2 regions of the Streptomyces sp. NPDC003379 genome follow, and region 1 is predicted to be linked to the other one. Evidence: predicted binding sites of a transcription regulator. Region 1 holds the regulator's gene; the other holds the start of a gene.

Region 1 (9,137 bases):
GGCCGGGTTCGACCACGTGAACCTCGACCTCATCTACGGCACGCCCGGGGAGACGGACGAGGACTGGCGGGCCACGCTGGACGCGGCGCTCGGGGCCGGGCCCGATCACATCAGTGCGTACGCGCTGATCGTCGAGGAGGGCACGCAGCTGGCGCGGCGGATCCGGCGCGGGGAGGTCCCGATGACGGACGACGACGTCCACGCGGACCGGTACCTGATCGCCGACGAGGTGCTGGGCGGCGCGGGCTTCGAGTGGTACGAGGTGTCCAACTGGGCCACGTCCGAGGCGGGCCGGTGCCTGCACAACGAGCTGTACTGGCGGGGCGCCGACTGGTGGGGCGCCGGGCCCGGGGCGCACAGCCATGCCGGGGGCGTGCGGTGGTGGAACGTGAAGCATCCCGGGGCGTACGCGGCCGCGCTTTCCTCCGGCAGGTCGCCAGGAGCCGGGCGGGAGATCCTCTCCGCGGAGGACCGACGGGTCGAGCGGATCCTGCTTGAGCTGCGGCTCCGTGAGGGCTGCCCGTTGTCTCTCCTACGGGAGGCCGGGCTGGCGTCCGCCCGCAAGGCGCTGGGGGACGGCCTGCTGGAGGCCGGCCCTTACGGGGCCGGGCGGGCGGTTCTCACGCTGCGTGGGCGATTGCTGGCGGACGCGGTGGTACGGGGCTTGGTCGACTGACGTGGCTGCCGGACCAGCGAAGGTTGGCGGGGCGGGGGAGCGCGGGGTCGGGGCTGCGTCGCTGGATGGTGCCGGGTAAACGGGTGGGTGGGTGGGGGAGCCGCCGCGGAGCGGCGGGGTGCGGTGAGCGAGGTCGGCGGGGCGGGGGAGTGCAGGGAGCCGCCGCGGAGCGGGGAGCGGCGGGGCCGGTCGTGATGGTCAAGGCCCAGGGGCCAGCGGAAGCGTGACGAAGTCGATCAGCTCCTCCACCCTCCCCAGCAGCGCCGGCTCCAGGTCCCTGTAGCTGCGCACCGAGCCCAGGATCCGCTGCCACGCCGCCCCCGTGTTCACCGGCCACCCCAGCGCCTCGCACACCCCCGTCTTCCAGTCCCGCCCCCGCGGCACCCGGGGCCACGCCTCGATGCCCACCGAGGCCGGCTTCACCGCCTCCCACACGTCGATGTAGGGGTGGCCGACCACCAGGGCGTGCGCGCCGGTGACCTGCGCCGCGATGCGGGACTCCTTGGAGCCGGGGACGAGGTGGTCCACCAGGACGCCGAGCCGCGCGTCGGGGCCGGGGGAGAACTCCGCGACGATCGCGGGCAGGTCGTCGATGCCCTCCAGGTACTCGACGACGACGCCTTCGATGCGCAGGTCGTCGCCCCAGACCCGCTCGACCAGCTCCGCGTCGTGGCGTCCCTCGACGTAGATGCGTCCGGCGCGGGCGACCCTGGCCCGCGCTCCGGGGACGGCCACCGAGCCGGACGCGGTGCGGGAAGGACGTACAGGAGGAGCCGAGTCGGCGGCCGGGCGTACGAGAGTGACCGTCCTGCCTTCCAGCAGGAAACCCCGCGGCTCCATAGGAAAGACACGGTGCTTGCCGAAGCGGTCCTCCAGCGTCACCGTCGGGCCCTGCGCCGTCTTCTCGCAGCGGATCACCGCCCCGCAGAAACCGGTGCCCAGCTCCTCGACCACGAGGCCGGCGTCGGCCGCCACCTCCGGTACGGGCTTCGGCTTCTTCCAGGGCGGGGTGAGATCGGCGGAGTACTGGCGCATCCTGCCAACGATAGGAAGAAGACGCGGGGCGTCCGTCACGACACGCCGAAACGGGCCGCCAACGCAGCCCGCTGCGCACGGACAAAAGCCGCATCGACCACCGCACCGTGCCCCGGCACGTACAGCGCGTCCTCGCCGCCGAGGCCGAGGAGCCGGTCAAGCGCCGCCGGCCACTGCCCGGGCACGGCGTCCGGACCGGCCTGCGGTTCGCCCGACTCCTCGACCAGGTCGCCGCAGAAGACGATCTCCCGCCCGTCACCGGCGGCGGCGGGCACCAGGACCGCCAGGTCGTGGCCCGAGTGGCCCGGGCCGACGTTCGCGAGGAGCACCTGGACACCGCCGCCGAGGTCCAGCGTCCACTCCCCGCACACCAGGTGGTGCGGGCGCACCAGCAGGTCGGCCGCTTCCGCGGCGGCCGCCGGGTCCGCGCCGTGCCGCACCGCGTCCGCGCGCAGCTCGTCGCCGCCCTTGGCGAAGACCGTGTCGATGCCGACCGCGCCGTACACCTCCACGCCCGCGAAGGCCGCCGCTCCCAGTACGTGGTCGAAGTGCGGATGCGTCAGAGCGAGATGCGTCACGCGGCGGCCCCCGCCGAGAAGGTCCCTCGCCCGCGTCCGCAGCGCCGCGCCCTCCGCCAGGCCCGACCCGGCCTCGATCATCAGGGCCGCGTCGTCCCCGACGACGAGCCCCGCGGTGCAGTCCCACACCGGCAGGCGGCACCGCCCCACACGCGGCGCGAGTCGCTCCCAGCCGGCCGCTTCCCATGTCGGCTCCACATCCATACGGTGACGCTAGCCGCTGCGATACCCCTCAGCAGAACGAGAGCGGACCGAGAGCACACCGAGAGCAGACCGAGAGCGGACCGGCCTTGCCGGGTCCGTACCTCACGGCCGTACACTGACTTTTTGACAGGCTGGCACTCGCCCACGTTGAGTGCCAGGCAGGGGACTCACCGCGACGGATGACGGCTGGAGGTGTGCGCGATGCTCAGTGAACGCAGGCTCGAAGTGCTGCGCGCCATCGTCCACGACTATGTCGGGACGGAGGAGCCCGTCGGCTCCAAGGCGCTCACGGAGCGGCACAGCCTCGGCGTCTCCCCGGCCACGGTGCGCAACGACATGGCGGCGCTGGAGGAGGAAGGGTTCATCGCCCAGCCTCACACCAGCGCGGGGCGCATCCCGACGGACAAGGGTTATCGGCTGTTCGTCGACAAGCTCGCGGGCGTCAAGCCGATGACCGCCCCCGAGCGCCGCGCCATCCAGAATTTCCTCGACGGCGCCGTCGACCTCGACGACGTGGTGGGGCGTACGGTGCGGCTGCTCGCGCAGCTGACCCGGCAGGTCGCCGTCGTGCAGTACCCCTCGCTGACGCGTTCGACCGTGCGTCATGTGGAGTTGCTGTCCCTCGCTCCGGCGCGCTTGATGCTCGTACTGATCACCGACACCGGCCGGGTCGAGCAGCGCATGATCGACTGTCCGGCGCCCTTCGGGGAGACGTCGCTCGCCGATCTGCGGGCGCGGCTCAACAGCAGGGTCGCGGGCCGCCGCTTCGCGGACGTGCCGCAGCTGGTGCAGGACCTGACCGAGGCCTTCGAGGCCGAGGACCGCGGCACTGTCGCGACGGTCCTGTCCACCCTCCTCGAAACACTTGTCGAGGAGACCGAGGAGCGGCTGATGATCGGCGGAACCGCCAATCTCACCCGCTTCGGACATGACTTTCCCCTCACGATCCGCCCCGTGCTGGAAGCCCTTGAGGAGCAGGTCGTGCTCCTCAAGCTGCTCGGCGAGGTGCAGGATTCGGGCATGGCCGTACGGATCGGTCATGAGAACGCCCATGAGGGCCTCAGCTCCACTTCCGTGGTCTCGGTCGGCTACGGTTCGGGCAGCGAGGCAGTCGCGAAACTAGGCGTGGTCGGACCGACCCGCATGGACTATCCGGGAACGATGGGAGCAGTACGCGCAGTGGCACGTTACGTCGGACAGATCCTGGCGGAGTCGTAAGTGGCCACGGACTACTACGCCGTACTCGGCGTGCGCCGCGACGCTTCCCAGGACGAGATCAAGAAGGCCTTCCGCAGGCTGGCCCGTGAGCTTCACCCGGACGTGAATCCGGATCCGAAGACTCAGGAGCGCTTCAAGGAGATCAACGCCGCCTACGAGGTGTTGTCGGACCCGCAGAAGAAGCAGGTCTACGACCTCGGCGGCGACCCGCTGTCCCAGGCGGGCGGCGGCGGAGGCGCGGGTGGCTTCGGCGCCGGTGGCTTCGGCAACTTCTCCGACATCATGGACGCGTTCTTCGGGACGGCGTCGCAGCGTGGCCCCCGGTCGCGCACGCGCCGTGGCCAGGACGCCATGATCCGGCTGGAGATCGACCTCGACGAGGCCGCCTTCGGGACCACCAAGGACATCCAGGTCGACACCGCCGTGGTGTGTACGACCTGTAGCGGTGAGGGTGCCGCGCCGGGGACCTCGGCCCAGACGTGTGACATGTGCCGCGGTCGCGGTGAGGTGTCGCAGGTCACGCGGTCCTTCCTCGGCCAGGTCATGACCTCGCGGCCGTGCCCGCAGTGTCAGGGGTTCGGGACCGTCGTCCCGACGCCCTGCCCCGAGTGCGCGGGCGACGGACGGATCCGGTCGCGCCGGACCCTGACCGTGAAGATCCCCGCAGGTGTCGACAACGGGACCAGGATCCAGCTCGCCGGTGAAGGCGAGGTCGGCCCCGGTGGCGGCCCCGCCGGTGACCTGTATGTGGAGATCCATGAGTTGCCGCACGCCGTCTTCCAGCGGCGCGGCGACGATCTGCACTGCACCGTCACCATTCCGATGACGGCGGCGGCCCTCGGCACGAAGGTGCCGCTGGAGACGCTGGACGGCCTGGAGGAGATCGACATCCGGCCGGGCACGCAGTCCGGTCAGTCGGTGCCGCTGCACGGCCGCGGCATCACGCATCTGCGGGGCGGCGGGCGCGGTGACCTCATCGTGCACGTCGAGGTCCTCACGCCGACGAAGCTCGACGCCGAGCAGGAGCGGGTGCTGCGGGAGCTTTCGGCGCTGCGCGGGGAGGAGCGGCCCACGGGGCAGTTCCAGCCGGGGCAGCAGGGGTTGTTCTCTCGCCTCAAGGACGCGTTCAACGGGCGGTAGCGCCTTGGGCAGTGGCTCTGTGCCCCCGGTAGCGGGTTACCCCGTGCCGGGGGCGCTTTGTTGTCTGTCCCTGCGGGTTGTCTTGGGTTGCTCGCGCCGTTCCCCGCGCCCCTTACGGGGCTTCCCCGAGCCTCCGTGGGGTGCGATTCGGTTGCCCGAGCCGGGCGTGGCACGATGCCGTTATGTCCTCCGTGCTGACCGATCTCTGCCGCCATCCGATCGTGCAGGCCCCCATGGCGGGCGGTGCCTCCTGTCCGCAGTTGGCCGCGGCCGTCTCCGACGCCGGTGGTCTGGGATTTCTCGCCGCCGGGTACAAGACCGCCGACGGGATGTACCAGGAGATCAAGCAGGTGCGGGGACTGACCTCGCGGCCCTTCGGCGTCAATCTGTTCATGCCGCAGCCCGACACCGCGGACGCCGCCGCCGTCGAGGTGTACCGCAGCCAGCTCGCCGGTGAGGCGGCCTGGTACGAGACTCAGCTCGGCGACCCGGACAGTGGGCGCGACGACGGATACGACGCCAAGCTGGCGATCCTGGTCGACGACCCGGTGCCGGTCGTCTCCTTCACCTTCGGGTGCCCCACCCGCGAGGTCCTGGACTCCTTCGCGCGCGTCGGCACCCTCACCGTCGTCACCGTCACCACGCCGGAGGAGGCGCAGACCGCCCAGTGGTCAGGCGCCGACGCCGTGTGCGTACAGGGCGTCGAGGCGGGCGGACACCAGGGCACCCACCGCGACAACCCCGAGGCAGACGGCGCCGGGATCGGGCTGCTCTCCCTCGTCACGCAGGTCCGCGAGGCCGTGCGGATCCCCCTCCTCGCCACGGGCGGCCTGATGCGCGGCGCGCAGATCGCCGCGGTGCTCGCGGCGGGCGCGGACGCCGCGCAGCTCGGCACGGCGTTCCTGGTCGCCCCGGAGTCGGGCGCCAACGCCCTGCACAAGCAGGCCATGACCAATCCGCTGTTCGTGCGGACCGAGCTGACCCGGGCGTTCTCCGGGCGGCCCGCGCGCGGCCTCGTCAACCGCTTCATGCGCGAGCACGGCCCGTACGCGCCCGCCGCCTACCCCCAGGTGCACCACCTGACCAGCGGTCTGCGCAAGGCCGCCGCTAAGGCCGGTGACGCGCAGGGCATGGCGCTCTGGGCCGGGCAGGGCCACCGGCTCGCAAGGGAGCTGCCCGCCGGGCAGCTCGTGGAGGTCCTCGCGTCCGAACTCGCCGAGGCCAAGGGCGCGTTGACGCAGAGGGGCGCCGCGTGACCGCCCCCGTCTTCGTCGTCGAGCACTTCGACGCGGGTGCCGGCGGACGCTACGTACTCGACGGCCCCGAAGGGCGGCACGCCGTCTCCGTGAAGCGGCTGCACGCCGGTGAGGACGTCGTCCTGACCGACGGCGCCGGGCGGTGGGCGGAGTGCGTGGTCGTGGACACCGAGGGCAAGGACCGGCTCGTCGTGCACATGGACTCCGTGGCCGAGGAGCCCGAGGAGGAGCCGCGGATCACCGTCGTCCAGGCGCTGCCCAAGGGTGACCGCGGTGAACTCGCCGTCGAGACCATGACGGAGACCGGCGTCGACGCGGTCGTGCCGTGGGCCGCCTCGCGCTGCATCACGCAGTGGAAGGGCGAGCGCGGCCTCAAGGCGCTGGCCAAGTGGCGGGCCACCGCGCGCGAGGCGGGCAAGCAGTCGCGCCGGGTGCGCTTCCCCGAGGTGGCCGACGCGGCGTCGACCAAGCAGGTCGCGGCCCTGCTCGCGGGCGCCGACTTCGCGGCCGTCCTGCACGAGGAGGGCAGCGAGCCGCTGGCCACGGCGGACCTTCCCGCCGCCGGGCACATCGTGCTGGTGGTCGGGCCCGAAGGGGGCGTCTCCCCGGACGAGTCGGCGGCCTTCGCCGAAGCCGGCGCGAAGCCGTACCGCCTCGGGCGCAGCGTGCTGCGCACGTCGACCGCGGGGACGGCGGCGACCGCGCTGCTCCTGGGGCGCACGGGCCGCTGGTCCTGACAGCGTCCGCGCGCGCCGGTCGACAGATGGCCGCAAGCGGTCTACCGCACCGGCGCACGGGGTGGCACCCTGCCGCCTATGGGGGCATTGAGGCGGTTACAGCAGCGGAACGTGTGGAAACGGCGTACGCCGATCCTGTGCGCCGTCGGGCTCGCCGGCGCCGCGGCGCTCGGCGTCACCGCGTGCGACCCCGTGAACGGTGATCTGAACACCTCCGCGGTCGCGCTCACCACCGACGAGATGGGCACCAAGGAGCTGGAGCGGCAGCGCCTCGACGTGGCGTGGCTCAGCTGCACGGCCCGTTACCAGGACCGGGTGACTCCCAAGAGCGGCGCTCCGACGCCCGAGGCCGTCGTCGAGGTGGACTGCCAGGGCGATTCCGGCGACGGCCAGGACATCACCATCAAGGGCAAGGTGCACGCCGTCGTCGACGGCCGGTGCGTACGCGGAAACCTCACCGCGAAGGTCGACGGCAAGGAGTGGTTCCAGGTCGACGTCCTCGGCAACTGCGGGGCGGATGACGGCAACGGCGACGGTGACGGTGGCGGCACGCCTTCCCCGCCGCCCGACTCCCACCGGCCGCCGCCCTCCCACGAAGAGCCCGGACCCGGCCCCACCACGACCGTCACCGTGACCGTCACTCCGGACCCGCCGCCACCCGCGACCTGCGACTGCGCCCCCGGCAAGTGACCCGGCGGCACGGGCGGACGGCTCCGGACGAAGTGATCCGAACCGCTGCCGGGCCGCCCGGCGCCTGCCTAGGCTGGGTGGCGTGACTCAGACTGCGTACCTCCGGTATCCGCACCTCCACGGCGAGTTGGCCACCTTCACGGCCGAGGACGACGTCTGGGTCGCCCCCCTCGACGGGGGCCGCGCCTGGCGGGTCAGCGCCGACAACATGCCCGTGAACCACCCCCGCGTCTCCCCGGACGGCACCACCGTCGCCTGGACGTCCACCCGCGACGGGGCGCCCGAGGTGCACATCGCACCCATCGACGGCGGCCCCTCCAGAAGGCTGACCTACTGGGGCACTTGGAAGACCGGCGTACGCGGCTGGACCCCCGATGGGCAGGTCCTCGCCGTCAGCGCGGCGGGCCAGGCATCCCTGCGCCGCACCTGGGCGCGGGCCGTGCCGCTGGACGGCGGACCCGCGACCACGCTCCCCTACGGTCTGGTCGGCGACGTCGCCCACGGCCCCGACGGGCAGATCCTGCTGCTCTCCGCCCCCATGGGACGCGAGGCCGCCTGGTGGAAGCGGTACCGCGGCGGCACCGCGGGCAAGCTGTGGATCCGCACGGAACAGGCGCGGGGCGACCGTCCCTTCGTACGCCTGCACGAAGAGCTCGACGGGAACATCGAGTACCCGCTGTGGGTGGGGGAGCGCGTCGCCTTCCTCTGCGACCACGAAGGCGTCGGCGCGCTCTACTCCTCACTCCCCGACGGCTCCGACCTGCGCCGCCACACCCCCACCGACGGCTTCTACGCCCGGCACGCCGCCACCGACGGCACCCGCGTCGTCTACGCGTCCGCCGGTGAGCTCTGGCTCCTGGACGATCTGACCGGCGCCGAGCCGCGCCGCCTCGACATCCGCCTCGGCGGGCAGCGCACCGACCTCCAGCCGCACCCCGTGACCGCCGCCCGCTGGTTCGGGGCCGCCGCGCCCGACCACACCGGGCGCGGCAGCGCCGTCTCCGTGCGCGGCTCCGTGCACTGGATCACGCACCGCGAGGGCCCGGCCCGCGCGCTCGCCGCCACGCACGGGGTGCGCGCCCGGCTGCCCCGCACCTTCCGCGTGGCCGGTGAGGAGCACGTGGTGTGGGTGACCGACGCCGAGGGCGACGAGGCGCTGGAGTTCGCCCCCGCCACCGGCCCCGCGCCCGGTGCGACGCCCCGCAGGCTCGCCGTCGGACAGCTCGGCCGGGTCCTCGCGCTCGCCATGTCGCCGGACGGCAGCCGCGCCGCCGTCGCCTCGCACGACGGCCGCGTCCTGCTCGTCGAACGCGAGAGCGGCGAGGTCCGCCAGGTCGACCGCAGCCAGGACGGCGAGGCCACCGGGCTCGTCTTCTCGCCCGACTCCGCCTGGCTCGCCTGGTCGCACCCCGGCCCGCGCCCGCTGCGCCAGCTCAGGCTCGCCAACACCGCCGACCTGTCGGTGTCCGAGGCGACCCCGCTCCGCTTCCGCGACTACGCGCCCGCGTTCACCCTCGACGGCAAGCACCTCGCCTTCCTGTCCGCGCGCGCCTTCGACCCGGTTTACGACGAGCACGTCTTCGACCTCGCCTTCGTCGGCGGC
Region 2 (9,137 bases), on a different contig from region 1:
CTCCTGGACGACCCCCGGGCCCTCGCGCACGACCCGATTACGGTCAATCGGCTGCGCCGGGTGCGGGAGTCACGGCGCGAAGAGCGCTGACGCGGTTAAGGTCGGGCCCATGGGTGACTCAACGTACGCGCAGTCCGACCGGCCCGGGCGTCCCGGACTGCCCGAGCCCGTGACGCCCGCGGGACGCGACGGCCTCGCCGCACTCCTCGCGCGGCCCGAAAGGTCCGTCGTGGCCCTCGACTTCGACGGCACGCTCGCCGCGATCGTGCCCGACCCCGAGCAGGCCCGCGCCCACCCGGACGCCGTGCCCGCGCTGGCCGCGCTCGCCCCGCGGCTGCGGTCCGTCGCCGTGGTCACGGGCCGCCCGGCGGGCGTCGCCGTCCGCTACGGCGGCTTCGCGGGCGTGCCGGGGCTCGAACACCTCGTGGTCCTCGGGCACTACGGCGCCGAGCGCTGGGACGCGGTGACCGGCACGGTCCACGCCGCCGAACCGCACCCCGGGGTCGCGGCCGTCCGCGCCGAGCTGCCCGGGTTCCTCGACACGATCGGCGCCTGGCGCGGCACGTGGATAGAGGAGAAGGGGCGGGCCGTCGCGGTCCACACGCGCCGCGCGCAGGATCCGCAGGCCGCCTTCGAGGCGCTGCGCGAACCGCTCGCCGAGCTGGCGCACCGGCACGGCCTGATCGTCGAACCGGGCCGCATGGTCCTGGAGCTGCGCCCGCCGGGCATGGACAAGGGCGTGGCCCTCGCCGCGTACCTCCGTGAGGTCGGCGCGGAATCCGTCCTCTACGCGGGCGACGACCTCGGCGACCTCCCCGCCTTCGCCGCCGTCGAGAAGCTCCGCTCGGACGGCGTGGCGGGCCTGCTGGTGTGCAGCGGCAGCGCGGAGGTCGCGGAACTGGCGGACCGCGCCGACCTGGTGGTGCCAGGACCCCTGGGCGTGGTGGGCCTGCTGTCGTCCATCACAGAGCACCTGAACTGACCGGACGTGACGTGAAGCCCTACAGCGCCCGCAACTGGTCCAGGAACCACTGCGCCGGCGGCAACGCCGTAGCCGCCGCCGCGAGCCGCTTCGTCCGCTCCGCCCGCTCCTCGACCGGCATGGACAGCCCGGCGTGCAGCGCGGCGGCCGTCGCCGTCACGTCGTAGGGGTTGACCGGGATCGCGTCGTCGCCCAGCTCCTCGTACGCCCCCGCCTCCCGCGATAGCACCAGCGCGCACCCCTCGTCGGAGACGACCGGCACCTCCTTCGCGACGAGGTTCATGCCGTCGCGGATGGGGTTGACCAGCGCCACGTCCGCGATGCGGTATGCCGCGAGCGAGCGGGCGAAGTCGTCGTCCACGTGGAGGAGCACCGGCGTCCAGCCGGGCGTGCCGTACTCGGCGTTGATCGACTCGGCGACGCGCGAGACCTCCGCGGTGTAGTCGCGGTACACCGCGAGGTCCTGCCGCGAGGGGTAGGCGAAGGCGACGTGGACGACCCGCTCCCGCCACTCGGGGTGGGTGTCGAGGAGCTCGCGGTAGGCCAGCATGCCCCGCACGATGTTCTTGGACAGCTCCGTCCTGTCCACCCGTACGATCGTCTTGCGGCCCTCGCCGACCTGCTCCCGCAGCGTCGCCATCCGCTCCTCGACGTCGTCCCGCCGCGAGCGCTCCCGCAGGAAGTCCGCGTCGGCGCCGAGGCCGTGCACCCCGACGCGCGTCCCGGACGTCCCGCCGAGCAGCCGCACACAGCACTCCGTGAAGGCGTCCGCCCAGCGTCCGGTCAGGAATCCGAGCCGGTCCGCGCCGAGCATCCCGCGCAGCACCTGTTCCGCCACGTCGTCCGGCAGCATCCGGAAGTAGTCGGCAGGCGCCCACGGGGTGTGCGAGAAGTGGCCGATCCGCAGGTCCTCGCGGAGCTCGCGGAGCATGCCCGGCACCAGCGTCAGGTGGTAGTCCTGCACGAGGACCGCCGCCCCCGGGGCCGCCTCGGCCGCCAGCGCCTGGGCGAACGCGCGGTTGTACGTCTCGTACGCCTCCCACTGCGCGCGGAACTCCGGGCCGAAGGCCGGTTCCAGGGGGGTCTGGTACAGCATGTGGTGGACGAACCACAGGACCGAGTTGGCGATGCCGTTGTACGCCGCCGCGTGCACGCCCTCGCGGGAGCCCGCGTCGATGTCGAGCATCCGCACGCCCGGCTCGCCGACGCCGCGCCGCACCGCCTCCCGGTCGCCCTCGCCGAGCGCCGCGCACACCCAGAGGGCGTCCGCCTCGTCGCCGATGGCGCTCAGCCCGGAGACGAGACCGCCGCCGCCGCGTTTGGCGGTCAGCTCGCCGTCCTCTGTGACGGTGTACGAGACGGGGCCGCGGTTGGACGCGACGAGTACCTGTGCTTGCGCTGCTGCTGTTCGGGGCTCGGGGACCATGTGGCAAAACGTAGCCCGTCCCGGGGCCGGGCAAACGTACGACCGGAAGCGGTCACGCCACGCGCCGGTGCGCGTACTCCGCGATGCCGGCCATCGGCGGCCGCTCCTCCGTGTCCACGGCGTGGGTCCGCGGCACGAATCCGTGCTCGCCCCGCTCGAACTGCGTCAGCTCCGGGCGTACGAGATGTCCGCGCGCGAGCCGCAGCTGCGCCGTCCGGTAGATCGCCGCCGCCATCCGCCCGAGCGCCTGCCCGTCCTGGTGGCGGTGCTTGCGCACCCCGACGTCCACCTGCGCCAGCGCGTCCAGGCCGACCGTGTGCAGCGCGTCGACGAGCAGCCCCAGTTCCACGCCGTACCCGACGGGGAACGGCAGCCGCTCCAGGAGCGACCTGCGGGCCGCGTACTCGCCGCCCAGCGGCTGGACGAAACCGGCGAGCAGCGGCCAGTGCATGTTCAGCAGCGGCCGCGCCATCAGCTCGGTCACCCGGCCGCCCTGGCCCGCGGCCTCGCCGAGCGGACGGTCGTACATCGCCTTCACGAAGGCCACGTCCGGGTCGGTCAGGAGCGGGCCCACGATCCCCGTGACGAAGTCCGCGGAGAACTCCCGCAGATCCGCGTCGACGAACGCGACGATGTCCCCGCTCGTCACGAGCAGCGAACGCCACAGCACCTCGCCCTTGCCGGGCAGCGGCGCGATGCGCGGCAGGATCTCGTCCCGGTGGACGACCTCGGCGCCCGCCTCCCGCGCCACCCGCGCCGTACGGTCGGACGAGCCGGAGTCGATCACCACCAGCTCGTCGACCAGCGGAACCCTCTCGATCAGCTCGCGGCGGATCTCGGAGACGATCGCGCCGACCGTCTCCTGTTCGTCCAGCGCGGGCAGCACGACGCTCACCGTCGCGCCGGACGCGCGCTTGGCGGCGGACAACCGGTCCAGCGGGCGGTCGGCGACGGACCACGAACGTCCGTTCAGCCAGCGCTCGACCTCTTCCAGCACGGTCAGGGTCCTCCCATATGTGATCCATCTCGCGGTGCGGACGACTATCTCAAGGGTCCAGGGCTTCGGTTACAGTCTTGAACAACGCCGGTGACCATCGCATGTCGGGGTCGCTGCCGCGTTCGAGATCGACAACCACGTCGAGATCGACAACTGAATCCCATAATCGAATACCGCTCATCCAGAGGGGCAGAGGGATACGGCCCGTTGAAGCCCCGGCAACCCTCCAGCCGGTCTCGGACGCGATCAAGTGATCAGCGCCGCGAGGCTCCCGGCTAGGGAAGGTGCCAATTCCGTCTCGCGGCGAGATGCGCCGCGGGGAAGATGAGGAGAAAGGGCCTCCCCTCCATGGCTGTGCAGACTGTCGCCACCGAAACCCCCGCCACGACCGTTGACCTCGGTCCCGCCTCGGGTCTCTCCTGCCGGGAATGCGGCACCAAGTTCCCGCTCGGCCCGATCTTCGCCTGCGCCGAGTGTTTCGGCCCCCTCGAAGTCGCGTACGACCTGCCCCTCGGCGACCCGGAAGCCCTCCGCAAGCGGATCGAGGCCGGGCCCGCCAACATCTGGCGCTACGCCCCGCTGCTGCCCGTCCCCGCCGACGTCGCCGACAAGCCGAATCTCAACCCCGGCTGGACCAAGCTCGTCAAGGCCGACAACCTCGCGCGTGAACTCGGCGTCGAGCAGGGCAAGTTGTTCGTCAAGGACGACTCCGGCAACCCCACGCACTCCTTCAAGGACCGCGTCGTCGCGCAGGCCCTGGAGGCGGCGAGGGCCTTCGGCTTCACCACGCTCTCCTGCTCCTCCACCGGCAACCTCGCGGGCGCCGTCGGCGCCGCCGCGGCCCGCGCCGGCTTCCGCTCCTGCGTGTTCATCCCGCACGACCTGGAGCAGGGCAAGGTCGTCATGGCCGCGGTCTACGGCGGTGAGCTCGTCGGCATCGAGGGCAACTACGACGACGTGAACCGCTTCTGCTCCGAGCTGATCGGCGACCCGCTGGGCGAGGGCTGGGGCTTCGTCAACGTCAACCTCCGGCCGTACTACGGCGAGGGTTCCAAGACCCTCGCGTACGAGATCTGCGAGCAGCTGGGGTGGGAGCTGCCCGACCAGCTGGTCATCCCGATCGCCTCCGGCTCACAGCTCACGAAGATCGACAAGGGGCTCAAGGAGCTGATCGCGCTCGGCCTCGTGGCGGACAAGCCGTACAAGATCTTCGGTGCGCAGGCGGAGGGATGCTCTCCGGTGTCGGCCGCCTTCAAGGCGGGCCACGACGTCGTACGCCCCCAGAAGCCGGACACCATCGCCAAGTCCCTCGCCATCGGCAACCCCGCCGACGGGCCGTACGTCCTCGACATCGCGCGCCGCACGGGCGGCGCCGTGGAGGACGTGAACGACGAGCAGGTCGTCGACGCGATCAAGCTCCTCGCGCGGACCGAGGGCATCTTCGCGGAGACCGCCGGGGGGGTGACCGTGGGCGTCACGAGGAAGCTGGTCGAGGCGGGGCTCATCGATCCCTCGCTGACCACGGTCGTGCTGAACACAGGAGATGGCCTGAAGACGCTGGACGCCGTCGCTGAGACGTCGCAGGCCACTGCCACGATCCGGCCCAGCGTCGAGGCGTTCCGCGCCGCGGGGCTTGCCCGTTAGCCGCCGTAGGGCCTGAGCTTTCCTTCCGACCTGAACTACCGAGGTGAACCCATGAGCGTGAACGTCCGGATTCCTACCATCCTCCGCACCTACACCGGCGGCAAGGCCGAAGTGGCCGCCGAGGGGGCGACCCTGGGGCAGGTCATCGCCGACCTGGAGAAGAACCACACCGGCATCGCGGCCCGCGTCCTGGACGACCAGGGCAAGCTGCGCCGCTTCGTCAACGTGTACGTGAACGACGACGACGTCCGCTTCGAAAAGGGCCTGGAGACGGCCACCCCGGACGGCGCGGGCGTCTCGATCATTCCGGCGGTCGCCGGCGGATGATCCGTTTCCGCAGGCTCCCTGCATAACCCCCATTGCCCCCTCCGGGAGAGAAACGGAGGGGGCAATTCTGCATGGTTGAGCGCGGTACAGTTGGGAAAGGCGCTTCACCGTTTGTGCCGAGTGCATATACGAAGTCGGCCCCGAGTCGACAAGAAGCAGCCAAAGCGAGCCGCCCCTTTGAGCCCTACGTGGCATTTGCCCGGCCCGACTTGCCCTGGATCCCGGTGAATTCTCCGCATATTCCCGATCAGGCGTGCCCAGAATTCTCGTCCGATTGACCTGTTGCAGAGGGCAGTTGGACAGATACATTCAGCGGCGGTCGACGCGTTCCGGCGCACACCCCCATCCATTGGGGGGTGAGGTCTGACCCGGGTCCGCGAAGTGCGGTCCTGTGCAAGGGCCAGTAATAGGGGAGTTAGGCATGGCTCAGGGCACCGTCAAGTGGTTCAACGCGGAGAAGGGGTACGGCTTCATCGCGGTCGACGGTGGTGCGGATGTTTTCGTCCACTACAGCGCGATCCAGATGGACGGTTACCGCACCCTTGAAGAAGGTCAGCGAGTCGAGTTCGAGATCTCGCAGGGCCAGAAGGGTCCGCAGGCGGACATGGTCAAGCTCGCCGTCTAGCTCGGCGCGATCGACCACCGAAGCAAGCATCGTGAGGGGCTCGTATCCCATCGGGGTACGGGCCCCTCGTGTGCGTCCGCGCTCCCCGCGCGGCTCCCCCGCGCGGGGCGGATCTGGCGGGAGCACCTTGCACTCGTGGGGGTCGAGTGCTAATCATTGGGCTTAGCACTCTCCCAGTGAGAGTGACAGAACTTGGATCGGGTCGGTGAGGTCCGTAGGCCGGGTGGGGCAAGGAACCACACGGCAGGCAGACCGTCCGTCGCGGGCACCAGCACGGTCCGTTTGCCTGCTTTTCCTTCCCCAGGCTCTTAACGAGACTGGGGGAGACCCCATTCGTCCGGGAGGACCACTTCACATGGCCAAGATCATCGCGTTCGACGAGGAGGCACGGCGCGGCCTCGAGCGCGGCATGAACCAGCTCGCCGACGCCGTCAAGGTGACCCTGGGCCCCAAGGGTCGCAACGTCGTCCTCGAGAAGAAGTGGGGCGCCCCCACGATCACCAACGATGGTGTGTCCATCGCCAAGGAGATCGAGCTCGAGGACCCGTACGAGAAGATCGGCGCCGAGCTGGTCAAGGAGGTCGCGAAGAAGACGGACGACGTCGCCGGTGACGGCACGACGACCGCGACCGTCCTGGCCCAGGCCCTGGTGCGCGAGGGTCTGCGCAACGTGGCCGCCGGTGCCAACCCGATGGCCCTCAAGCGCGGCATCGAGAAGGCCGTCGAGGCCGTCTCGGGCGCCCTGCTCGAGCAGGCGAAGGATGTCGAGACCAAGGAGCAGATCGCTTCGACGGCCTCCATCTCCGCCGCCGACACCCAGATCGGCGAGCTCATCGCCGAGGCGATGGACAAGGTCGGCAAGGAAGGCGTCATCACCGTCGAGGAGTCGCAGACCTTCGGGCTCGAGCTTGAGCTCACCGAGGGCATGCGCTTCGACAAGGGCTACATCTCGGCGTACTTCGCCACCGACATGGAGCGTATGGAGGCGTCGCTCGACGACCCGTACATCCTGATCGTCAACTCCAAGATCTCCAACGTGAAGGACCTCCTTCCGCTCCTGGAGAAGGTCATGCAGTCGGGCAAGCCGCTGCTGATCATCGCGGAGGACGTCGAGGGCGAGGCGCTGTCCACGCTCGTCGTCAACAAGATCCGTGGCACCTTCAAGTCCGTCGCCGTCAAGGCCCCGGGCTTCGGTGACCGCCGCAAGGCCATGCTCGGCGACATCGCCATCCTCACCGGTGGCACCGTCATCTCCGAGGAGGTCGGCCTCAAGCTGGAGAACGCCGGTCTCGACCTGCTCGGCCGCGCCCGCAAGGTCGTCATCACCAAGGACGAGACCACGATCGTCGACGGCTCCGGTGAGAGCGACCAGGTCCAGGGTCGCGTCAACCAGATCCGCGCCGAGATCGAGAACAGCGACTCGGACTACGACCGCGAGAAGCTCCAGGAGCGCCTGGCGAAGCTCGCGGGCGGCGTGGCCGTCATCAAGGCCGGTGCCGCGACCGAGGTCGAGCTCAAGGAGCGCAAGCACCGCATCGAGGACGCCGTTCGCAACGCGAAGGCGGCCGTCGAGGAGGGCATCGTCGCCGGTGGTGGCGTGGCCCTCATCCAGGCCTCCGCCGTCTTCGAGAAGCTTGAGCTCGAAGGTGACGAGGCCACCGGTGCCGCCGCTGTGAAGCTGGCCCTTGAGGCCCCGCTGAAGCAGATCGCGGTCAACGCCGGCCTTGAGGGTGGCGTCATCGTCGAGAAGGTCCGCAACCTGCCCATCGGCCACGGCCTGAACGCCGCGACCGGTGAGTACGTCGACATGATCGCCGAGGGCATCCTCGACCCGGCGAAGGTCACGCGCTCTGCCCTGCAGAACGCCGCGTCCATCGCCGCGCTGTTCCTCACCACCGAGGCCGTCATCGCCGACAAGCCGGAGAAGGCGGGCGCCGCCCCGGCCGGCGGCGGCATGCCGGGCGGTGACATGGACTTCTGATCGACCTCTGGTTGATCGACGTCCCGTACGTTCCGAGGGCGGCACTCCTTCTCACGAAGGGGTGCCGCCCTCGGGCGTTTCCGGATGATGGATGACGGATTACGGGCTACGGCAGCCGGTCCATGATCCAGGTGCAGAGCTCCTCGGTGACCAGGGTGTGGCCTTCGTTCTCGGAGGCGCAGCGGAACTCGTCCAGCTCGCTCAGCTCCTCGTCGGCGGCCGTGACCGGCTCGTACAGCTTCTCGTGGGTGTCGATGTCGCGCAGGGCGATGGCGCTGACCGTCGGGACGAAGCAGTGCGCGCGGATGTCCGCCTCGGAGCCGAGGCCGATGAGCGCGGGGATCTTGTTCAGCTCGTCGGCGAGGATGCCGAAGCCCTCCAGGGTGCCGCCCGGCGCGCCGTCGATCTCCGGCAGCCCCGAGGTGCGGATGCGGGGCTTGCGCAGCGTCACGACCCTCAGCTGCGCGACGAGCTGGTCCTCGCCCGCGGACTGGATGTGCAGGTGCGTGCCGGTGATGGCCAGGCCCTTGCCGTGGAAGGCCTTCTCTCCGGGGCGGACGCCGTTGCTCTGCCCGATGCGTACGCCGTTGGCCACGCCGATCTTCTTCGGCCGCGCCGGCCAGCCGCCGACCCGGTCCAGCTCGGCGAGGAAGGTGCCGCGCTCCTTGTCCGTCTCGGGGAGGTCGTCCCACTCGGCGATGTGCTGCCACAGCAGCTGGCGGGCCGCCGGGCTGTTCATCTGGTCCGAGAACGCCGCGTTGAGCCGCCGGATGTAGTGCGCGAACGACTGGAGGGCGAGGGGGATCCAGGCGCCGCGGTGCGGACTGTCGTAGGAGAAGTAGAGGGCGGTCTGGTGGTCGTTCTCCTCGCCGCCGTCGTGCTCCATCTTGGCGAGCGCGTACCGCGTGACGAGGCCGCCCATGCTGAAGCCGCCGACGGTCAGCGGGTGGTTGCCGTTGCGCCGGGCGATGGCTTCCTGGATGGCGGCCCGTGCGACCTTGGCGTTGTCGAGGATGGAGGCGCCGCGCTCGTCGAAGCCGAGCAGGATGACGTCGTAGCCGCGCTGCCGCAGGGCGCTGACGAACGGATACGGGCCGCGCTCCAGGATCTCCCAGGAGTAATCCAGCTCGCTCGGGCCCGAGTTGAAGCCGTCCC

Evidence for each region. The regulator HrcA, encoded in region 1, represses chaperone genes, less so after heat shock. The targets are predictions, from matches to a motif close to TTNGCACTCNGNNNNNCNGAGTGCNAA.
Region 2: the regulator HrcA is predicted to act here: its motif matches at 6,164-6,190, upstream of groL (chaperonin GroEL).

What each region holds. Positions count from the first base shown of each region.
Region 1 is NZ_JBSFRK010000015.1:151,504-160,640, forward strand. It holds gene hemW (radical SAM family heme chaperone HemW) at 1-676, shown strand, start outside; gene ACWDVB_RS17155 (DUF3097 domain-containing protein) at 875-1,711, opposite strand; gene ACWDVB_RS17160 (MBL fold metallo-hydrolase) at 1,747-2,487, opposite strand; gene hrcA (heat-inducible transcriptional repressor HrcA) at 2,695-3,711, shown strand; gene dnaJ (molecular chaperone DnaJ) at 3,712-4,851, shown strand; gene ACWDVB_RS17175 (nitronate monooxygenase) at 5,034-6,107, shown strand; gene ACWDVB_RS17180 (16S rRNA (uracil(1498)-N(3))-methyltransferase) at 6,104-6,844, shown strand; gene ACWDVB_RS17185 (hypothetical protein) at 6,956-7,534, shown strand; gene ACWDVB_RS17190 (S41 family peptidase) at 7,617-9,137, shown strand, end outside.
Region 2 is NZ_JBSFRK010000061.1:2,890-12,026, forward strand. It holds gene ACWDVB_RS36195 (DUF3263 domain-containing protein) at 1-90, shown strand, start outside; gene otsB (trehalose-phosphatase) at 110-982, shown strand; gene ACWDVB_RS36205 (alpha,alpha-trehalose-phosphate synthase (UDP-forming)) at 1,002-2,408, opposite strand; gene ACWDVB_RS36210 (glucosyl-3-phosphoglycerate synthase) at 2,461-3,405, opposite strand; SAM riboswitch class I at 3,580-3,736, shown strand; gene thrC (threonine synthase) at 3,754-5,049, shown strand; gene ACWDVB_RS36220 (MoaD/ThiS family protein) at 5,101-5,376, shown strand; gene ACWDVB_RS36225 (cold-shock protein) at 5,798-6,001, shown strand; gene groL (chaperonin GroEL) at 6,357-7,982, shown strand; gene ACWDVB_RS36235 (esterase/lipase family protein) at 8,089-9,137, opposite strand, start outside.